DNA from 2 places in the Evansella sp. AB-rgal1 genome. Region 1 is predicted to be linked to the other one. Evidence: a T-box and tRNA genes for the amino acid it is inferred to sense, from the RefSeq annotation. Region 1 holds a T-box; the other holds one or more tRNA genes.
What was found. A T-box is a leader RNA that pairs with one kind of tRNA and senses whether it is charged. The one in region 1 lies ahead of ACERII_RS01505 (valine--tRNA ligase), so its partner is inferred to be a tRNA-Val.

Region 1 (10,127 bases):
TCGTTTGCTTTTTGAGCAATTTCTGCTTGGCGTTTTCGTTTTGCTGCTATTTCTAACGCTTTGCTGTACTCTTGTTGAAATTCTTCGTTAAGTTGGTATTGTCGCTCCACAAGTTTACGTACCTTTTCTGTTTCTTGCTCGCTCTGACGTAAATATTGATTTAGCGCAGCGATAGGATTTTTCTCCTCCTTTTTGTCTAGTAAATCATGAATGTCCGCCGTAATTGTGTCTTTCATTCTTGTAAAAATAGTTGTCATCTTGTTTCTCTCCTTTTATTTAAGTAGTTTTTGAAGTAATTCTAATGATGTGCTCGGACTAGCTTCTTAATTCTTTCCATTGTCTTTCAAAGTTCGTAAATGGATCGTCACTTTCGGGTTTAGAAAACTCGATTTCTTTATCTTCCTTTACGTTTTTAACGAGAATGTATAGGAAGTAAAGTGCAACAAGTCCGATGACTGCGTATAAGTTAGCAGTAGCCATACTTAGAACGATAAGTCCTAACACCACCCATGCAATTTTACCTAGCATTGACTCACTTTTTACAAATTGCTTGAAGATAACGTAAAGTAAGTAAATACTCACTCCTAGAAGAATCATCGGGCCTAAGTTTGCTAGTAACACCACCACTGCTATTAATGCTAAAACGAATAGTAGAAACTTTTTCATTCGTTTTTCCTCCTCTCATATTTCTTATCTTTATCTTATAGGAGTGTGCATTTTTCCATAATGATCTTCGGAAATATTTAGACTAAGACTTGAGGAGTATTTGAATATTAGACTATTGTGAAAGGTTAGATTTGTAGGATGCTGCTCTGTCGCTTTTTTTGTGTAGATGCTAGATTAGATTCAGATTAGATTATTATGAACTTTGTGTAGATCCTAGCTTCTAGGAATTCTTACGGATTATGATATAGTGGAAATATATCTTCTAATATGATTGGAAAAAGGAAGTGGTCTTTCTGAAGGCTGTTATATTATTTGATGGAGTTTGTAATTTTTGCGTAGGAAGTGTACAGTTTATTATCAAACGAGATCCTAACGCTCACTTTCAGTTTGCTTCGTTACAAAGCGACGTTGGGCAGAAATTGTTGAAAGATCATGGAATTAGTTTGGATATGGATAGCTTTATTTTGATGGAAGAGGGGCGAGCATACAGCAAGTCTTCCGCTGCCTTGCGAGTGTGTAAGAATTTGAAATGGAATTGGCGAGTTTTATATTGTTTGTTGATCGTTCCTCGACCAATTCGAGATTCTGTTTATTCTGTGATTGCGAAAAATAGATATAAATGGTTCGGTAAACGGGATAGCTGTATGCTACCTACTGCCGATGTGAGGAAGAGGTTTTTGGAAGGGGGAGATTTGAGTTGAATTGTTTGTTAAGAACCCTTTATGTTAAAAACAAGGTAAAATCATACTGGTAATTCAACCAGATCTTCTTTTGTATTTGTCCTTATGAACGTCTCATAAGTACAATAAATAAGCTAGGCTTCAGGAGGGGGAAATTGTCAATGAAACGCTGGGTATTTGACAATTTCTGGTTTCAAAAGGTCGAAATTGTCAATGAAACACTGGGTATTTGACAATTTCAGGTTTCAGAAGGTCGAAATTGTCAATGAAACGCTGGGTATTTGACAATTTCTGGTTTCAAAAGGTCGAAATTGTCAATGAAACACTGGGTATTTGACAATTTCTGGTTTCAGAAGGTCGAAATTGTCAATGAAACGCTTGGTATTTGACAATTTCTGGTTTCTGAAGGTCGAAATTGTCAATGAAACGCTTGGTATTTGACAATTTCTGGTTTCGGAAGGTCGAAATTGTCAATGAAACGCTGGGTCTAGACAAAACTTGGCTTCAGAAGATGGAAATTGTCTAGTAACGCCAGTTTGCAGATAAAATGGGATTTGCAACGGAGCACATTGTCTAATAACCATGTTTTTCTTGATATACCCCCCCTGAAAATAAGCTAATTGTCTTTTAACTCCAGTTTTCAATTACTATACTCTAACGACACGTCCGACTAAAACTACAAAAATATCCTCACAGGCCCACCACCCATGAGGACATTCAACACAATTTTTCCCAAACCAAAACAACTTATCAACGCAGCTTCGTAAAGTCCTCCGCTAACGCCCGATACACCGGTCGCTCTACCGATAGCTTCGTGTCTTCGTTTATCGTATGAATCGCAAGCATCTCCACACTCGTACTTGTAATAAATGCTTCGTCCGCTCCTAAAAAGAAATTCACATCAAAAGCTTCCTCTTTCACAGGAATTCCTCGTTTTTCCGCCAATGAAATCACTTGAGCTCTCGTAATTCCATGCAAAATAGCTTTGTTTGCAGGATGCGTATGGATCACCCCATCCTTCACAACAAATAAGTTACTACTAGAACCTTCCGTGATGATACCATCTTTCACGAATATCGCTTCCCCATGTCCGTTCGCCATTGCCTTGTGCTTCGCCATAATATTAGGAAGGAGATTTAACGATTTAATAAAACAGTTCGCCCATCTCACATCATCCAAAATAACAACGGAGATTCCATCCCTTTTATTTTCATCCGATATTTTTCTTGCGTTTCGAACCGTCATGGAAAACACAGCAGGAACTTCTGGATAATGATGCTGTCTTGGAGAAATTCCTCTGGTTATTTGAAAGTATACCTCTGCATTCTCAATTCCAGATAATCGCAAACCTTCTTCAATAATACCCTTCATTTGCTCAAAGGAATAAGGAAGCGTCAACTCAATAGCTTCAGCACTTTTCTTCAACCTCACTAAATGCTCATCAAGCAAAAATGGTTTCCCATCATAAACGCGAACAACCTCATAAACGCCATCCCCGAATTGGTGACCTCTCTCTTGAATCGGTATTACCGGATCATTAATATCCACAAACTGTCGATTATAATAAGCTACTTCTTTCATTCAACAATTCCCTCCCGAAGTGTTAAAACTAATATAATTGATCTATATAATCCTTTAATGACTCCACCGTATTCCCATCTCTTCCCACGGTCGTTTCTGCCGTTACCATGGAATTTAAAATCGCTTCTTCCGTCGCCTCCGAAACGGCATGAAAAGGTTTATCTAACTCTTCTTCATGTATGTAGTTATGCTTCAATAGTTTTTCCTCCAGCTTGTGCGGCACAGTTGCAGCCGTACTAAAGCCAATAACAATATCACCACTACCATGTGCCATCTTCGAACCAGTATGACTTAGTCCAACACCACAACGCTTAATAATACGTTCAAGTTGACGTTCGGAAACAGGTAAATCTGTAGCAACAATAATAATCACAGAACCTCGATCCTTATGATTTTGGACATCATTTTTCATAAGCTCCGAGATCTTTTTCCCAACATTCTCGCCCTTGATAACCAAATCATCGAGACGACCATAATTCGTTAACACTAACACTCCAACCGTATACGTATGATTTTGGATTTCAACCGTTCGAGAAGAAGACCCAATCCCACCTTTTAAACTGAAGCATCGCATCCCAGTTCCAGCACCGACAGCTCCCTCTTCAAAGTCTGTCTTTGCATCTTCAATGGCACCAAACACATGACGTTCGTTGAGAAAAATATGGCGGATATCGTTTAAAAACATGTCATTACATTCCGCCACTACAGGGTTAATTGTTCCTGTCGTTCGTCCAATTTCCGGATTATCCTTGAGCATGTAATGAATTAATCCTGTAGAACAGTTACCTACGCTTAATGTATTCGTTAAGAGAATTGGTGTTTCGATCGTACCTAACTCGTTTATTTGAGTTAATCCTGTTGTTTTTCCAAATCCATTAAGCACGTGACTTGCAGCCACTACTTTTTCTTGAAATAAATTTCCTTGATGAGGAAGAATTGCTGTTACACCAGTAAAACTATTATCTTGCTTTATTGTAACATGACCTACTGTCACGCCTGCAACATCCGTAATTTTATTTTTTGGTCCAGTGGGCAACGAACCGATAGGAAGATTCCAATCTCGTATCCTTTTGATTTGTGTCATCGATAGTACCTCACATTCATATATCTAGTTTTATTACTATGCATAACTTTACTATTATTACCTTTTAGCAAAAAAACATCCAAGAGTTGCAAAGCTTCTCTTGGATGTAATGAGTTAGTAGTTATTTACGAAGCTCTTCTATACGAGCCTTTACTTTTTCTCTTTGCTCTAGATAGTCAGTTTCCTTCGCCTTCTCCGCATCTACCACTTCTTGAGGTGCTTTCGCTACAAAGCCTTGGTTCGAAAGCTTCTTCTGAACACGTGTAACTTCTCCGTCGAGACGTTTCCATTCTCCCTCTAGACGTTTCAATTCGGCATCTAGATCTAGAAGGCCTGCTAATGGAAGATACAATTCTACTCCAGATAACACAGAGCTCATTGATTTTTCCGGTGCAGGTAAGTTTGTTCCCATTTGCAATTCGCTTGGACGACAGAATCGCTCTACATACGCTCTTCCTCTGTTCAACTGATCAAGAACATCCTCATTGTTTGCACGAATGTGAAGGGTGATTTCCTTACTCATTGGTACATTTAATTCTGCGCGTGTATTACGAACAGATCGGATAATTTCTTGAAGTAACTGCATATCTTTTACTGATTGCTTGTCAACAAGATTTTCATCACGAGTTGGCCATTTTGCAACCGTAATTGATTCTCCTTCATGTGGAAGGTGCTGCCACACTTCCTCTGTAATGAATGGCATGAATGGATGCAACAATCTCATCGTTTGGTCTAATACGTATGCTAAAACAGAACGAGTTGTGTGCTTCGCTTCCTCCTCTTCTCCGTTTAACGGAAGCTTCGCCATTTCAATATACCAATCACAGAAGTCATCCCAAATAAAGTTGTATAATGCACGACCAACCTCACCGAACTCATATGCATCAATAAATTTCGTTACTTGGTCAATCGTTTCTTGAAGACGAGTCAAGATCCACTTATCCGCAATGGATTTTTTCCCAGTTAAATCAATCTCCTCGTACTTCAGTCCATTCATATTCATTAACGCAAAACGAGATGCGTTCCAAATTTTATTACCAAAGTTCCAGTTGGACTCTACTTTTTCCCAATAGAAACGTAAGTCTTGACCTGGAGAACTTCCTGTTGATAAGAAGAAACGAAGTGCATCTGCTCCATACTTATCAATCACATCCATTGGGTCAACCCCGTTCCCAAGGGATTTACTCATTTTACGGCCCTCGGCATCACGAACAAGTCCGTGAATGAGAACGTCTTTAAATGGACGCTCGTCTGTAAAGTGTAGTCCTTGGAAAATCATTCTCGCTACCCAGAAATAAATGATGTCATAACCTGTTACAAGAACATCCGTAGAGTAAAAACGTTTGTAGTCTGCTGCGTCTTCGTTCGGCCACCCCATTGTGGAAAACGGCCATAACGCAGAACTGAACCATGTATCTAATACGTCCTCATCTTGCTCCCAGTTCTCGATATCTTCTGGTGCTGTTCTTCCTACATAAAGTTCCCCTGTTTCTTTATGGAACCAGGCTGGAATTCGGTGGCCCCACCAGAGTTGACGAGAAATACACCAGTCACGAATGTTTTCGATCCAGTGAAGATACGTCTTTTCAAAACGATCAGGAACAAAATCTACTTTTCCTTCTGATTTTTGTAGCTCAATTGCTTGCTCAGCAAGTGGCTTCATTTTTACAAACCATTGTGTAGAAAGATATGGCTCAACGACAGCACCGCTTCGCTCTGAATGACCAACACTGTGCATATGATCTTCGATTTTGAAGAGAATACCTTCCTCTTGAAGGTCCTTCACGATTTGTTTACGACATTCAAATCGATCTAATCCTTGATACTTTCCAGCGTTCTCATTCATTTTCCCGCCTTCATCCATAACGAGAACTCGTTCGAGGTTGTGGCGGTTTCCTATTTCAAAGTCATTCGGGTCGTGAGCTGGCGTAATTTTTACCGCTCCAGATCCGAAGTCCATATCAACGTAATCGTCCGCTACGATTTCAATTTCACGTCCTATGATCGGAAGTTTTACTTTTTTCCCGATAAGATGTTGATATCGCTCATCTTTCGGGTGAACTGCTACTGCCGTATCACCTAGCATTGTTTCTGGACGCGTTGTAGCTACCTCTATGTGACCAGATCCATCAACTAACGGATACTTCATATGATAAAACGCACCTTGAACATCTTTGTAGATAACTTCGATGTCAGAAAGAGCTGTTTTTGTTTGTGGATCCCAGTTTATAATGTACTCACCACGATAAATGAGTCCCTCTTCGTATAAGCGAACAAACACTTCTCGTACTGCGTCAGAAAGACCTTCATCTAACGTGAATCGCTCTCTTGAGTAGTCTAAAGACAATCCAAGCTTCGACCATTGTTGACGAATGAAGTCCGCGTATTCCCCTTTCCATTCCCACGATTGTTCTAAGAATTTCTCACGACCTAAGTCGTGACGAGAAATACCTTCTTCACGAAGCTTTCCTTCTACTTTTGCTTGCGTTGCAATCCCCGCATGGTCCATACCTGGTAACCATAGTGCGTCATAGCCTTGCATACGCTTCGTACGAATAAGGATATCTTGTAGCGTCGTATCCCAAGCATGTCCTAGGTGAAGCTTCCCTGTTACGTTTGGCGGTGGTATAACAATGGTGTAAGGCTTTTTGCTCTCATCACCTGTTGCTTCAAAGAATTTTCCATTTACCCAATACGGATACCATTTTGCTTCTGTCGCCTGCGGATCATACTTTGGCGGCATTGAAATTTCTTGATTATTTTCCATCTTTCTTCCTCCTTCAAATTGCCACGTCCCTGGTCCCCGAACTTTTTGTCCGGGACCAGACCTGGTACAATTTTGTGAACGTTATATGAATATAAAAAAACCCCGTTCGTCAAAGGACGAAGGGAGTTGAATTCCTCGTGGTACCACCTTTGTTTACAGTCTAATTGGGTGAATAAATTCACCAACTTAAAAGATGATAGACTGTACACTCAAAGCTGTAACGGTGCTGAACCGGCTTTTACTATTAGAACTTTCATTTGAATCATCCCTGTCACCGAATTGACAGTTGCTGAACTCATGTAGCGTTCGTTCATAAAAGCAACTCATGGGCGACCTTCCACCTTTTCGTCTAAGAAAACCTTCCAGCATTGTAACTACGCGTATGCGTTGAACACAATGGTTTTCCTCTCTGATAGCTTCCAGAATGTACTCTTCCCACTCTTAGTTATTGCAATGAAATTTTTTATGTACACGTTATTTTACCTTTTCTTTTTCTGAGAATCAATAGGTTTTGGTTAATTTTCTTACGTTCTACCCTGATAATACGTGTTATCAAGTGGAGTTAAACTATCAAGTATTAACAACTTTGTTGGGGAGTTGCCGAGCCATCTTCACGACTCCGTCGATACGGTGTCTCGCCACTACTCTAATTTCCACTGGAATCTCGTAGCTTTCCACTATCCCATATAAGCTGTACACTTATTATAAATATAGTAATATTTTTGCCTAAATACCCAAAACTCATACCTTATGTAATCCGATAATAACAATAGTTTTCATTGTTCACTTTTTCCTTTTTCTTGCATAAGATGATAATAACCGAGAATGAAAGGGGAATATAAATATGAGGGGAATGAGACGACGGTTTGGCGGATACCGGTTTTCCCGCTGGTTTCAAAGAGCAGGAGATATCTTTTATCAAATATTACTACCTTTAATAGTATTTCAATTGATTCGGACGATAATATTCCCTACTAAATTTGATTTAATTTTATTAGGTATACTAGTTCTTCTCTATCTTTCCCGAGTAATGGATTGGTTTTCTAAATCAAAATGAACTCTCATCTATACTTTATACCAATAAAAAGGCTGTCTCACAGGAGATTCACATTCTCTCCGTATGAGACAGCCCTATTTGCTTATTGTATTTGAAAAGGGTAGATTTAAACCCTTAAGTACTACCTCTGTTCTCCTTCAAACACACTTTTCATAAAACGCTGAATTCGATTCATCGTTAATATTTTCCGCTCTAATTGTGATACAGACTGTAATTCTGGTACGGAGCTTTCCTTATTCTGATAAGCATCTACGGACTGATAAATACTTTCCGGGAATGCTAGATAACTCATGAACAAATGACGCTCTTCATCAAAAAAGGCAAAATGTTTTTCATATAATTGAAGCCAATGTCGTCCTTCTTGCTCATCCCACGGACGTAATTGGAAGAAATGTCGAAACATGAGTGCCATGTCTCGAGAAGGCGTATCTAGCACTGCTTTTTCAAAGTTTAAGAAGTACGCTGTTCCATATTGATCAAAACATGTATGTTTTCTGCTAGGTTTCCCATGACAGAGTACACTTCGAAAACTCTTCTTCTCTTTGGCACCTTCCATCCATTTCTTTAAATGTTTTTCCGCTTCCTCTGCCATAAAGATAGTTCTTTGAAAATGAGTCAGGAATGTTAATTCAAACGGAGACAAATACACATTTCCTTCGATTTGTTCTACATACCGCTCCATTTCAAGCCTTCGATAACCCCAACGTTTTTTCAGCGTTTCATACGATTCTTCCAACACTTCTTCGGAATACTCTTGAGTACGCTCAGTTAAACCATGAAGTCTTGCAAGCTCCTCTACCATTACTTCTTCCGTATCAACAGCGTGCTTAAATTTTGTTTGATCGTCATACCATGGCATCAAATAATACACATGCCCATCGTAGCGTACAACAGAGTCACCGTATTTCGTTGGTAAAATAGGAACAACATAATGAAACCCAATTCTCTCTAACCTACGAATGACGTGAATGAACCAGTCTGTTTCATCCTCAGACATCTTCGTTTCTTTTAAAGCAAAAACACCATTCGGAGTATATATTTTTTTTACCTTACCGATGGACTCTATTTTTTCTGGATATAAATCATATTGAAATAATACAGCACCAATTGGCTTATGCTGAACATGAATATTCATACATTCACCTTCTTTCGAGTCGCATCTAACCACTCATCCAGTGCTTGCACTAACGCCCTTGACGCTTCCCATTGATAAGAAAGCTTCTCTTTCCATACCTGAACTTCAGTAAGATTATCCAAATCCTTTATTTTATCAATGAAGTCAATATATTCCCAAGGTGCTAAACAGTTTGCTAATAGCTGCTGTCCGTGTTCCTGTTTGAGAGGGAAGTATTTATCTATTTCATTTAACAGTAAAAATAATGAATTTTGACCGTATCGCTGAAGCCATTCTGATAATACAGTTTTCAAAGAATGGTATCCACGTTCAGGCTTCCCTGTAATGTTGTGCCAATAGAACTTTTCAAAAACAATTTTTCCTTGATCTAACGTACGAATTGGGGCAACAACAGGTTCTTTAAGGTGATTATTTTTCCCTTTTACACGTGTCGCTTTTGAAAGTCGAAAGAGAGATTCTTTTCTCATGGCTTCTAAAAAACGAATCTCTTTTTTTCTAATAGTAGTTGATATCTGTTTTTTCGCATAATCTAATGATTCTTCATCCAAAATAGGATCATAAATCTCTGTTTCAAACTCTTTCAAATCTTGGGAAAAATAGAGTCCAATAAACTTACCAAACTCTTTTTCTCGACCTTTATAGGGAAAGAGGCTGGACACCTCATCATGAAGTGTGATCCAGCCAGATTCACTTAGGAGCATTTTTTGCCCTTTTACAGTCTGGAGCATACGATTGGTAAGACTTCCAGATTTTATCCATAAAGAATCGCGCCATTGTAAATGCCAACGAGCATTTTTTTCATCCGACCATAAGATCAGTCGTTTAATACCCTTTTCCGTATCGAGAAGTTCTCCATTCACTTTCCATTTACTATGTTTAAATCCATAGCTCTCTTGTATTTTCGATATACTTAGCATTCCATCCTCCTCCAAATCAAGACTTGGATGTTGGAGTTTTCTTCACTGGAATATATAATATCTGTCCTTCACCAACACGCTCATCATTGAGTCTATTCATTCGAATGATCTGACTTAACTCTAAATCGTACCGATCTGCAATCGTTTCTAACGATTCTCCTTCTTGGACGATACACATACGAAGCTTAGAAAATTCTTCTTCGCCCTTCGTAAGCATCTTTGTTAAGTAGAGTGCATTTT
Region 2 (8,791 bases), on a different contig from region 1:
TTGATATGGGGATTACGTTAGATGATGTACCAACTGCATTGGACCTTGAACAAGGGTTGGATAGACTCCAACTCGAATTGGAGGGTTGAACATGCAAGTCCAGACCCATGTTGATATAAATAGTGAGTGGGGAATAGTAGCGGCTCGTCAAGCCGGAAGAAAGCTTGCACGAGAGGTAGGTTTTGGTTCCGTTGACCAAGCGAGAATTACAACTGCCATATCAGAGCTTGCCAGAAATATTTATCTATATGCAAAAAAAGGACAGATCCATATTGAAGAGGTACACCGTTCTGGGAAAAAAGGGGTAAAGATTGCTGCAATTGATAATGGTCCTGGTATTAAAGATATTAGAAAAGTAATGGAAGATGGATATACAACCTCTGGAGGTTTGGGGGCTGGACTACCTGGTGTTAAACGATTGATGGATGAATTTGCAATTGATTCAGTATTAAATGAAGGAACAACTATTACCGCAATTAAATGGCTTCGATAGGAGGTGCCATATTTATTGGAGAAAACTAAACTATCTTTGTATCAATACTATCGTGAAATGTTAAAGAACTATATAAAGGACAAGAGTGAGCTTACCCTTTATTCAGCGCAGCAGTTTAGTAAAGAGATGATAGAAAAAGATATGTCACCTGAAGAAATGGTAAGTCTTCATTTGTCTGTATTAAAAGAACTAATTAAGGACCTCCCTCAAGAAGTGATAGATTCCTATGATTTACTTTTGGAGATAATGATTGGTTATGGATTAGCACATAGAGAACATTTGAGTTTGCGAGATCGTCAACGTCAACTAGATTCTGAGCTTACCGTAGCTGCAAGGATGCAAAAGTCTTTATTACCAAGTAAACCCATTACAGTCGATGAGTTAGACTTTGGGATTGTAAGTGTTCCGGCAGGAAAAATGAGCGGGGATTATTATCACTATATGGAAGATGATAATGGGAATATTGGAGTAGCTGTAGCAGATGTCATCGGTAAAGGTGTTCCTGCAGCAATGAGCATGTCCATGATAAAGTATGCGATGGACAGTCTGCCTGAACAACGATTACAGCCAGCAGGTCTCTTAGAGAATTTAAATCGAGTTGTGGAAAGAAATATTGATAGTGATATGTTTATAACGATGGTATATGGAACGTATGACCCTAAACTACATCATTTTTACTATTCCAGTGCAGGTCACGAACCTGGATTCGTTTATCGTGCTTCTCAAAACAAATTTGAGAATATGGATACAAAAGGACTTGTACTAGGTGTATCTTCAAAAGTGAACTATAAAGAGTACGTATTAGAGTTGAACCCAGGAGATTTTATTGTGCTTCTATCAGATGGGGTTACAGAATCGAGAATCGATGGAGAATTTATTGAAAGATACCAAATAACACAGCTTATAAAAAAATATATTCACTTACCGGCTCAAGCAATGGTGGAGCAAGTATATCGAGAGCTTGAGAAAATACAAGATTTTAAATTAAAAGATGATTTTACACTACTAATACTAAGAAGAAATGTTTAGTTTTCTATCAAAAGGGGTATTGAAAAAAAGTGTATCGAATCGTCAGGAGGGAAGATGATGAATTTACAAGTTGATGTGCAGGGGAATGGAAAAAAGAGTGTCGTTAAACTTAGTGGTGAAGTAGATGTATATACTGCTTCTGTTCTAAAAGAAAAACTAAATCCTATTGCTCAGGAAGCGGAACAGTTGATTATAATAGATTTATCAGATGTTCATTATATTGATAGTACAGGCCTAGGGATATTTATTGGTGCATTGAAAACAGCAGATAAATCAAATAGTAGTCTTAAAATAATTGGTGCAAATAGTCGAGTGAAACGCCTTTTTGAGATTACTGGGTTAAATGAAGTGATAGATATTAACGAAGATCAGAGGGAGGAAGTTTAGGTATGACACAAACATCCGATTTCATTGAATTAAAAATGCCAGCTAAACCGGAATATGTTGGTGTCGTTCGATTAACAGTCTCTGGAATTGCGAATAGATTGGGGTATTCGTATGACGATATAGAAGATATTAAAATAGCAGTAGCGGAAGCTTGTACGAATGTTGTGAATCATGCTTATAACGATACAGACAAAGAAGAAGCTCTTATGTTTATTGGGTGTAATGTTTTTTCTGATAGGCTAGAAGTTATGGTGGCTGATCGTGGTGGCGATATAGATGTAAACTCATTTATAAATGGAAAAGGACCAGTTGATGCAACGAAACCAATTGAGGAATTGAAGGAGGGAGGTCTCGGACTGTTTTTAATTGAGACATTGATGGACAAGGTTGAAATCAATAGTAATTCAGGTGTTATGATCGTAATGACGAAGTTCCTTCAAAGAGATGGGGTGGAACAAGATGACAACGGAATCTCAAAGGAAACTCCCAAACAGTAAGGATCGAATTTTGCAAATGATAGAAAAATTTCAAAAGACTGGGGATGAAGAGGTTCAAACAAAATTGGTTCTGGAATTTGAGAATCTTGTTCAGGCTCTTGCGCGTAAATTTTCAAAAGGGCAGCGGCATGACGAAGATTTAATTCAAGTTGGAATGATAGGCTTATTAGCGGCTTTTCGACGATTTGACCCGGAATTCGGCAGGAGTTTTGAGTCTTTTGCTGTTCCTACCATTGTTGGTGAAATAAAAAGATTTATTCGTGATAAAACATGGAGTGTCCATGTTCCGCGTCGAATTAAAGAATTAGGGCCGAAAATTAAAAATGCAGTGGAAGAGTTAACTACAGAGCTTCAAAGGTCCCCACGAGTAGAAGAAATAGCAAATCATATAGGAGTTACAGAAGAGGAAATTCTTGAAACAATGGAAATGGGCAAAAGCTACCAAGCGCTCTCAGTTGATAGGTCCATAGAAGCAGATGATGAAGGAAGTGCTGTTACTTTATTAGATCTTGTTGGGTCTACGGAGGAAGGGTACGAAAAGACAAATCAACAACTTTTATTAGGTAAAGCGTTCGGGGTTTTAACAGATAGGGAAAAGGAAATCCTGAATTTAACATACTTTGAAAATTTGAGTCAAAAAGAAACAGGAGATAAATTAGGGATTTCTCAAATGCATGTATCTCGTTTACAACGAAGAGCTTTACAAAAGCTAAGAGAATCAATAAAAGTAGAATCGACGGAGTGTCTTTAATGATAGAAAACCACCATTTGAATGGGGCAATAGTAAGTACGTACCAAACAGCTAAAAAAGGGAATTGGTGTTCAGGTGATTCTGTTTTTACTGTCAGCACGGAGGAATATGTGTTAATAGCAGTTGCTGATGGTTTAGGAAGTGGCGAGGAAGCGCTAGAAGCATCTTCCGCAGCTATCGAAGAAATAAAAAGCCATCATCATCTAGATGTATCAACAATTATGAAAATGTGCAATCAAGTATTAACGTCAAAAAGAGGGACGGTACTAGGGGTGCTTAAGATTTATTTAGCCGAAAAGGAAATGGAGTATTGCAATGTAGGGAATATTGGTTGTATTTTTTATACTCCGTCTGGGAAGCTAGACCGCCCCATCCCATCAAGAGGATATTTATCAGGAAAAAAACAAGTATTTCGCATACAAAGAACGAGTTTTGAAAAGGGAATGACTTTTCTTTTATATTCTGACGGGTTAAAGTTTAGTCCATCCTTTCATACCCATTTTGTTGAACTGAGTTCTCCGGAAGTAGCTATATCGCAGCTGACGGATGAAATGCAAGATACAAATGATGATACAACGATCGTGATTGGGAAAATTATATAAGGAACATTTAAAGCGAAGTAGTGGAGTCTCCTTACTTTGCTTTTTTATGTTATTAGGTGTGTTCACGACTACGATGTAAATAGAGTAGAGGTCGCAGCTCCCCACAGGTGAAATTTAGCACCGTGATGGGTGAAAACACCATATGAAGCATATTAGTACATTTAACTTTATATAAAGGGAACAGAAGCAATTGGAATAAATTCAACAAAGGTACCATTACTAGATAGTCAGATGTACGTATTTCAGGGGAGTTCCAATGATTAATATATGTTGGTTTAACATTGGTTATTAATTAGAGTATAATCGTAGAGGAAAAGAGCTAGTGTTTAGAAGAATATGGGAGGTCTGTTTTTAATGGATTGGACAGAACAACAAAGGTCAATTCTCTCACTTGTAACAAAACAAGTACAAATTAAAGAAGAGAAAGTAAAAAGCGTTATCTCATTATCAGAAGAAGGGAATACAGTTCCTTTCATTGCTCGTTACCGAAAAGAGTTTACAGGTGGTCTAGATGAAGAACAGATTAGAAGCATACTAGAAGCATGGACATATACCACAAACCTTGCAAATAGAAAAGAAGAAGTTATTAGAATCATTGAAGAGCAAGGAAAACTTACTCCTGATTTAAAAGAGAGTATAGAAAAGTCAACGAAACTTACCGAAGTAGAAGACTTGTATCGGCCATATAAGCAAAAACGTCGTACAAAAGCGACTGTAGCGAAAGAAAAAGGATTAGAGCCACTGGCACAGTGGATTTTTTCCCTACCTACATCAGGCTCAGTGGAACAAGAAGCTTCTATATATGTAAGTGAAGAACATGAAATACATACAGCAGAAGACGCAATTCAAGGTGCAAAGGATATTATAAGTGAATATTTATCAGATGATGCGGATATTCGTAAACAAGTTCGTCATATGACTTTTACAGAAGGAAAAATGTCTTCTGAGAAGAAAAGTAAGGCAGAAGATGAGAAAGCAATATTCGAAATGTATTATGAATACTCGGAAGAAGTAAAGAAAATTGTTCCTCATCGAGTGTTAGCATTAAATCGTGGAGAAAAAGAGGATGTTTTAAAGGTAGCGATAATACCTCCACGAGATCGAATTATAACTTGGTTAGAAAAGTTTGTGATAAAAGGAAAGCAGACAATTGCTAAAAAGGAAATATTAGAAGCAATAGAAGATGGATACAAGCGGTTAATTGAACCATCGATCGAAAGGGAAATACGGAATGAAGTAACAGAAAAAGCAGAAGAGCAAGCAATTCATATTTTTTCCGAAAACTTACGTAACTTATTACTTCAACCACCATTGAAAGATCGGATTATTCTTGGGCTAGACCCTGCATATCGAACTGGTTGTAAGCTTGCCGTTGTAAATGAGACTGGGAAAGTGTTAGCGATTGATGTCATCTATCCAACACCACCTCGTAACCAAGTAGAAGAAGCGAAGAAAAAAGTAAAGCAATATATAGAGCAATTTGATATCGAGATGGTCGCTATTGGGAATGGAACAGCATCTAGAGAATCAGAACAATTTATATCGGAAGTATTGAAAGAAGTAGACCGTAAAATGTTCTACTTAATTGTTAATGAAGCAGGGGCTAGTGTTTATTCTGCATCAAAGCTGGCCAAAGAAGAATTTCCAGATCTACAGGTAGAGGAAAGAAGTGCTGTTTCAATTGCTAGGAGAATCCAAGATCCATTAGCGGAACTAGTGAAGATTGATCCGAAATCTGTTGGGGTTGGACAATATCAGCACGATGTAACCCAGTCAAAGTTAAATGACTCGTTAACCTTTGTCGTGGAAACAGTTGTTAACAAAGTAGGGGTAAATGTGAATACTGCTTCGTCTTCTCTATTACAATATGTGTCCGGGCTTTCAAAAGCTGTTGCGAATAACATTGTGAAGCATCGAGAAGAGGAAGGGAAATATAAAAATCGTAGCCAATTGAAGAAAGTTCCAAGATTAGGTGCGAAAACGTACGAACAATGTATCGGATTTCTTCGGATAATTGATGGAAACCAAGCGTTAGATCGTACAAGCATTCATCCGGAAAGCTATCCTGTTACAAAGAAAATTATGGAGCACTTGTCCATTACTACAGAAGATTTAGGTACAGAAATAGTAAAAGAAAAAATTGATTCTGTGAATGTGGAGGAGTTAGCTTCTATGTTTGATGTAGGAGTTCCAACACTGAAGGATATATTAGATGCCTTATCAAGACCGGGGAGAGACCCACGTGATGACGTTCCTAAACCTATGTTAAAAACAGATGTCTTATCCATGGATGATCTTTCAGCGGGTATGGAACTCCAAGGTACGGTTCGGAATGTTGTTGATTTTGGGGCATTCATTGACATTGGTGTGAAACAAGATGGACTAGTTCATATATCTAAATTAGCTAATAAATTTGTGAAACATCCTATGGAAGTTGTGTCAGTAGGGGATGTTGTTACGGTTTGGGTAGATGAAGTAGATTCAAAAAAAGGGCGAGTTGCTTTAACGATGTTAAAGCCAGCCAATCAAACTGTTTCTTCATAATAAGAAACGTTTGCTAGTTATACTATAATGGAGGATAGGAAAGGTAACCTTTAACCTTATCACTATCCTCCATTTGTGTGTAACTTAAGTATCTATATTAAAAATACATATATTTACGTATTAAATCTTTGTTCTTTTTCGGAAGGTGCAGGTAGCGTTTCCTTATAATAAAACCAGCATTGATTTAATATGCGAACTTGCTCTAAATCTTTTCTTTGATAGGCTTCCTGCAGTTGTCGCTGAAGCCAAGATGGCATACAATTGTCCCCCTTTCCTTTTGTTGAAAATCGATGGTAGTAATACTATATGACGGACTGCTTGTCATTGTTATCCCAAAATTGTGCACAAAAGTTTTAAGTATAAATCAATATTTATTGTATTATCTTTTCCTATTTTTTTTTGTGATATTATGAAGTAAGAAAAGTGGTGAGGTGTAATTAATGAATGATTTTGAATTACAAAAGCTTGTAGAATTTATATCTGTTAATGATTTTGGAAAGCCGTTTAAGCATAAAGCCTACTTCAATCCTAGATTACGGACTACTGGTGGTAGATACTCCTTAACAACTCATAATATTGATATCAATCCTAAACAATTTGAGTATCATGGCCAAGGAGAGTTAGAAAAAATTATTAAACATGAGTTATGTCATTACCACCTTCATTTAGAAAAGAAGGGTTACATGCACAAGGATGATGATTTCAAATTGTTATTAAAGCAGGTGGGGGGAACTAGGTTTTGTAAAACGTTACCGAATACTCGGTCAAGTAGTTCGAAGGTACATATATATGAATGTAGGAAGTGTGGTGTCCAATTTAAAAGGAGAAGACAATTTGACACAAGTAAATATGTATGTGGAAAATGTAAAGGTAGGATAAAAAAGGTAGTTACAAATTTAGTGAGATAATATTGACGGTAATAAATTGATATGGTATATTATAAAAGTCGCTAATGAGACAAGAAGGTAATTATAAAAGATATTGACATGTCTTTTTAATTTGTTTAAAATGTAAAAAGTCCATTTGAAATATTACTATTCCACAGTAGCTCAGTTGGTAGAGCAATCGGCTGTTAACCGATCGGTCGTAGGTTCGAGTCCTACCTGTGGAGCCATTTTTTTTTGGAGAAGTACTCAAGTGGCTGAAGAGGCGCCCCTGCTAAGGGTGTAGGTCGTGTAAGCGGCGCGAGGGTTCAAATCCCTCCTTCTCCGCCATCGAAATATTCCGTAAATTAAGGCCCGTTGGTCAAGCGGTTAAGACACCGCCCTTTCACGGCGGTAACACGGGTTCGAATCCCGTACGGGTCACCACTTATATATCTTTTCCTTTTGTATAAAGACTATCTAAGGTAAAATTATGTTTAGTCGGAAGATATATAAGCGCTATCATTTAACTATTCCCTTATTGTCTACTTGATTGTAGCTAATAATTCTTTTATTAACGGAGGATTAGCTCAGCTGGGAGAGCACCTGCCTTACAAGCAGGGGGTCGGCGGTTCGAGCCCGTCATCCTCCACCATTAATTATTATCATTATTTTTTCAATTATAAAGTGGTCCCGTGGTGTAGCGGTTAACATGCCTGCCTGTCACGCAGGAGATCGCGGGTTCGATTCCCGTCGGGACCGCCATATCATGTGCGGGTGTGGCGGAATTGGCAGACGCGCTAGACTTAGGATCTAGTGCCTTCGGGCGTGGGGGTTCGACTCCCTTCACCCGCACCAACGTAATAATGTATTTTTTGTTGCAGAGTATTGACTTTTTATTGAGAAACGATTATGATGATATACCTGTCTTCCTATTCGATCTCAGACTATGAAAATATATTTTGCGGTCGTGGCGGAACGGCAGACGCGCTAGGTTGAGGGCCTAGTGGGGGTTAACCCCGTGGAGGTTCAAATCCTCTCGACCGCACCAATTATGTTTATTGAAAAACGTTGTAATTGTACTTGCACATTTAAGAGTAGAGGAAAATATAAATATTATTGTTCTAAGAGGCGCCCGTAGCTCATTTGGATAGACTGGTTGACTTACGGATCATAAGGTTAGGAATTCGATTCCTCTAAGGCTGCCCAATAATGAGAGCATATATCGGGAAGTGGCTCAGCTTGGTAGAGCACCTGGTTTGGGACCAGGGGGTCGCAGGTTCAAATCCTGTCTTCCCGACCATTTAAATGAATCAACTTTCTAATAGTTGATTTGATGACACAAATTTAGTCGAAGGAAAGACTTTTATGTAAGGAAATTAGAAAATACAGCTTTATACTTAATAATAAGAGTAATCTATCATATGCGGGTGTAGTTTAGTGGTAAAACCTCAGCCTTCCAAGCTGATGTCGTGAGTTCGATTCTCATCACCCGCTCCAAAATTTCCTCTTGCATCATGTAATTATAAATGGTATAGTTACAAATGTTGCTTGAGGGCCTGTAGCTCAGCTGGTTAGAGCGCACGCCTGATAAGCGTGAGGTCGGTGGTTCGAGTCCACTCAGG

Region 2: it encodes a tRNA-Val, which carries the amino acid that the T-box ahead of ACERII_RS01505 (valine--tRNA ligase) is inferred to sense. The anticodon was not compared.

Annotation. Positions count from the first base shown of each region.
Region 1 is NZ_JBGUAU010000001.1:270,170-280,296, forward strand. Features, by position in the region: gene ACERII_RS01480 (PspA/IM30 family protein) at 1-257, opposite strand, end outside; gene ACERII_RS01485 (lmo0954 family membrane protein) at 316-666, opposite strand; gene ACERII_RS01490 (thiol-disulfide oxidoreductase DCC family protein) at 960-1,367, shown strand; gene ACERII_RS01495 (aminotransferase class IV) at 2,097-2,927, opposite strand; gene ACERII_RS01500 (DmpA family aminopeptidase) at 2,956-4,011, opposite strand; gene ACERII_RS01505 (valine--tRNA ligase) at 4,133-6,778, opposite strand; T-box leader at 6,888-7,230, opposite strand; gene ysxE (spore coat protein YsxE) at 7,957-8,970, opposite strand; gene ACERII_RS01515 (hypothetical protein) at 8,967-9,887, opposite strand; gene spoVID (stage VI sporulation protein D) at 9,904-10,127, opposite strand, start outside.
Region 2 is NZ_JBGUAU010000004.1:208,686-217,476, forward strand. Features, by position in the region: gene ACERII_RS04990 (STAS domain-containing protein) at 1-89, shown strand, start outside; gene ACERII_RS04995 (anti-sigma regulatory factor) at 92-493, shown strand; gene ACERII_RS05000 (PP2C family protein-serine/threonine phosphatase) at 509-1,522, shown strand; gene ACERII_RS05005 (STAS domain-containing protein) at 1,580-1,909, shown strand; gene rsbW (anti-sigma B factor RsbW) at 1,912-2,406, shown strand; gene sigB (RNA polymerase sigma factor SigB) at 2,369-3,157, shown strand; gene ACERII_RS05020 (PP2C family serine/threonine-protein phosphatase) at 3,157-3,759, shown strand; gene ACERII_RS05025 (Tex family protein) at 4,114-6,303, shown strand; gene cmpA (cortex morphogenetic protein CmpA) at 6,417-6,560, opposite strand; gene ACERII_RS05035 (SprT family protein) at 6,744-7,211, shown strand; tRNA gene ACERII_RS05040 (tRNA-Asn) at 7,342-7,417, shown strand; tRNA gene ACERII_RS05045 (tRNA-Ser) at 7,427-7,517, shown strand; tRNA gene ACERII_RS05050 (tRNA-Glu) at 7,539-7,613, shown strand; tRNA gene ACERII_RS05055 (tRNA-Val) at 7,746-7,821, shown strand; tRNA gene ACERII_RS05060 (tRNA-Asp) at 7,856-7,931, shown strand; tRNA gene ACERII_RS05065 (tRNA-Leu) at 7,940-8,024, shown strand; tRNA gene ACERII_RS05070 (tRNA-Leu) at 8,131-8,217, shown strand; tRNA gene ACERII_RS05075 (tRNA-Pro) at 8,393-8,469, shown strand; tRNA gene ACERII_RS05080 (tRNA-Gly) at 8,593-8,666, shown strand; tRNA gene ACERII_RS05085 (tRNA-Ile) at 8,722-8,791, shown strand, end outside.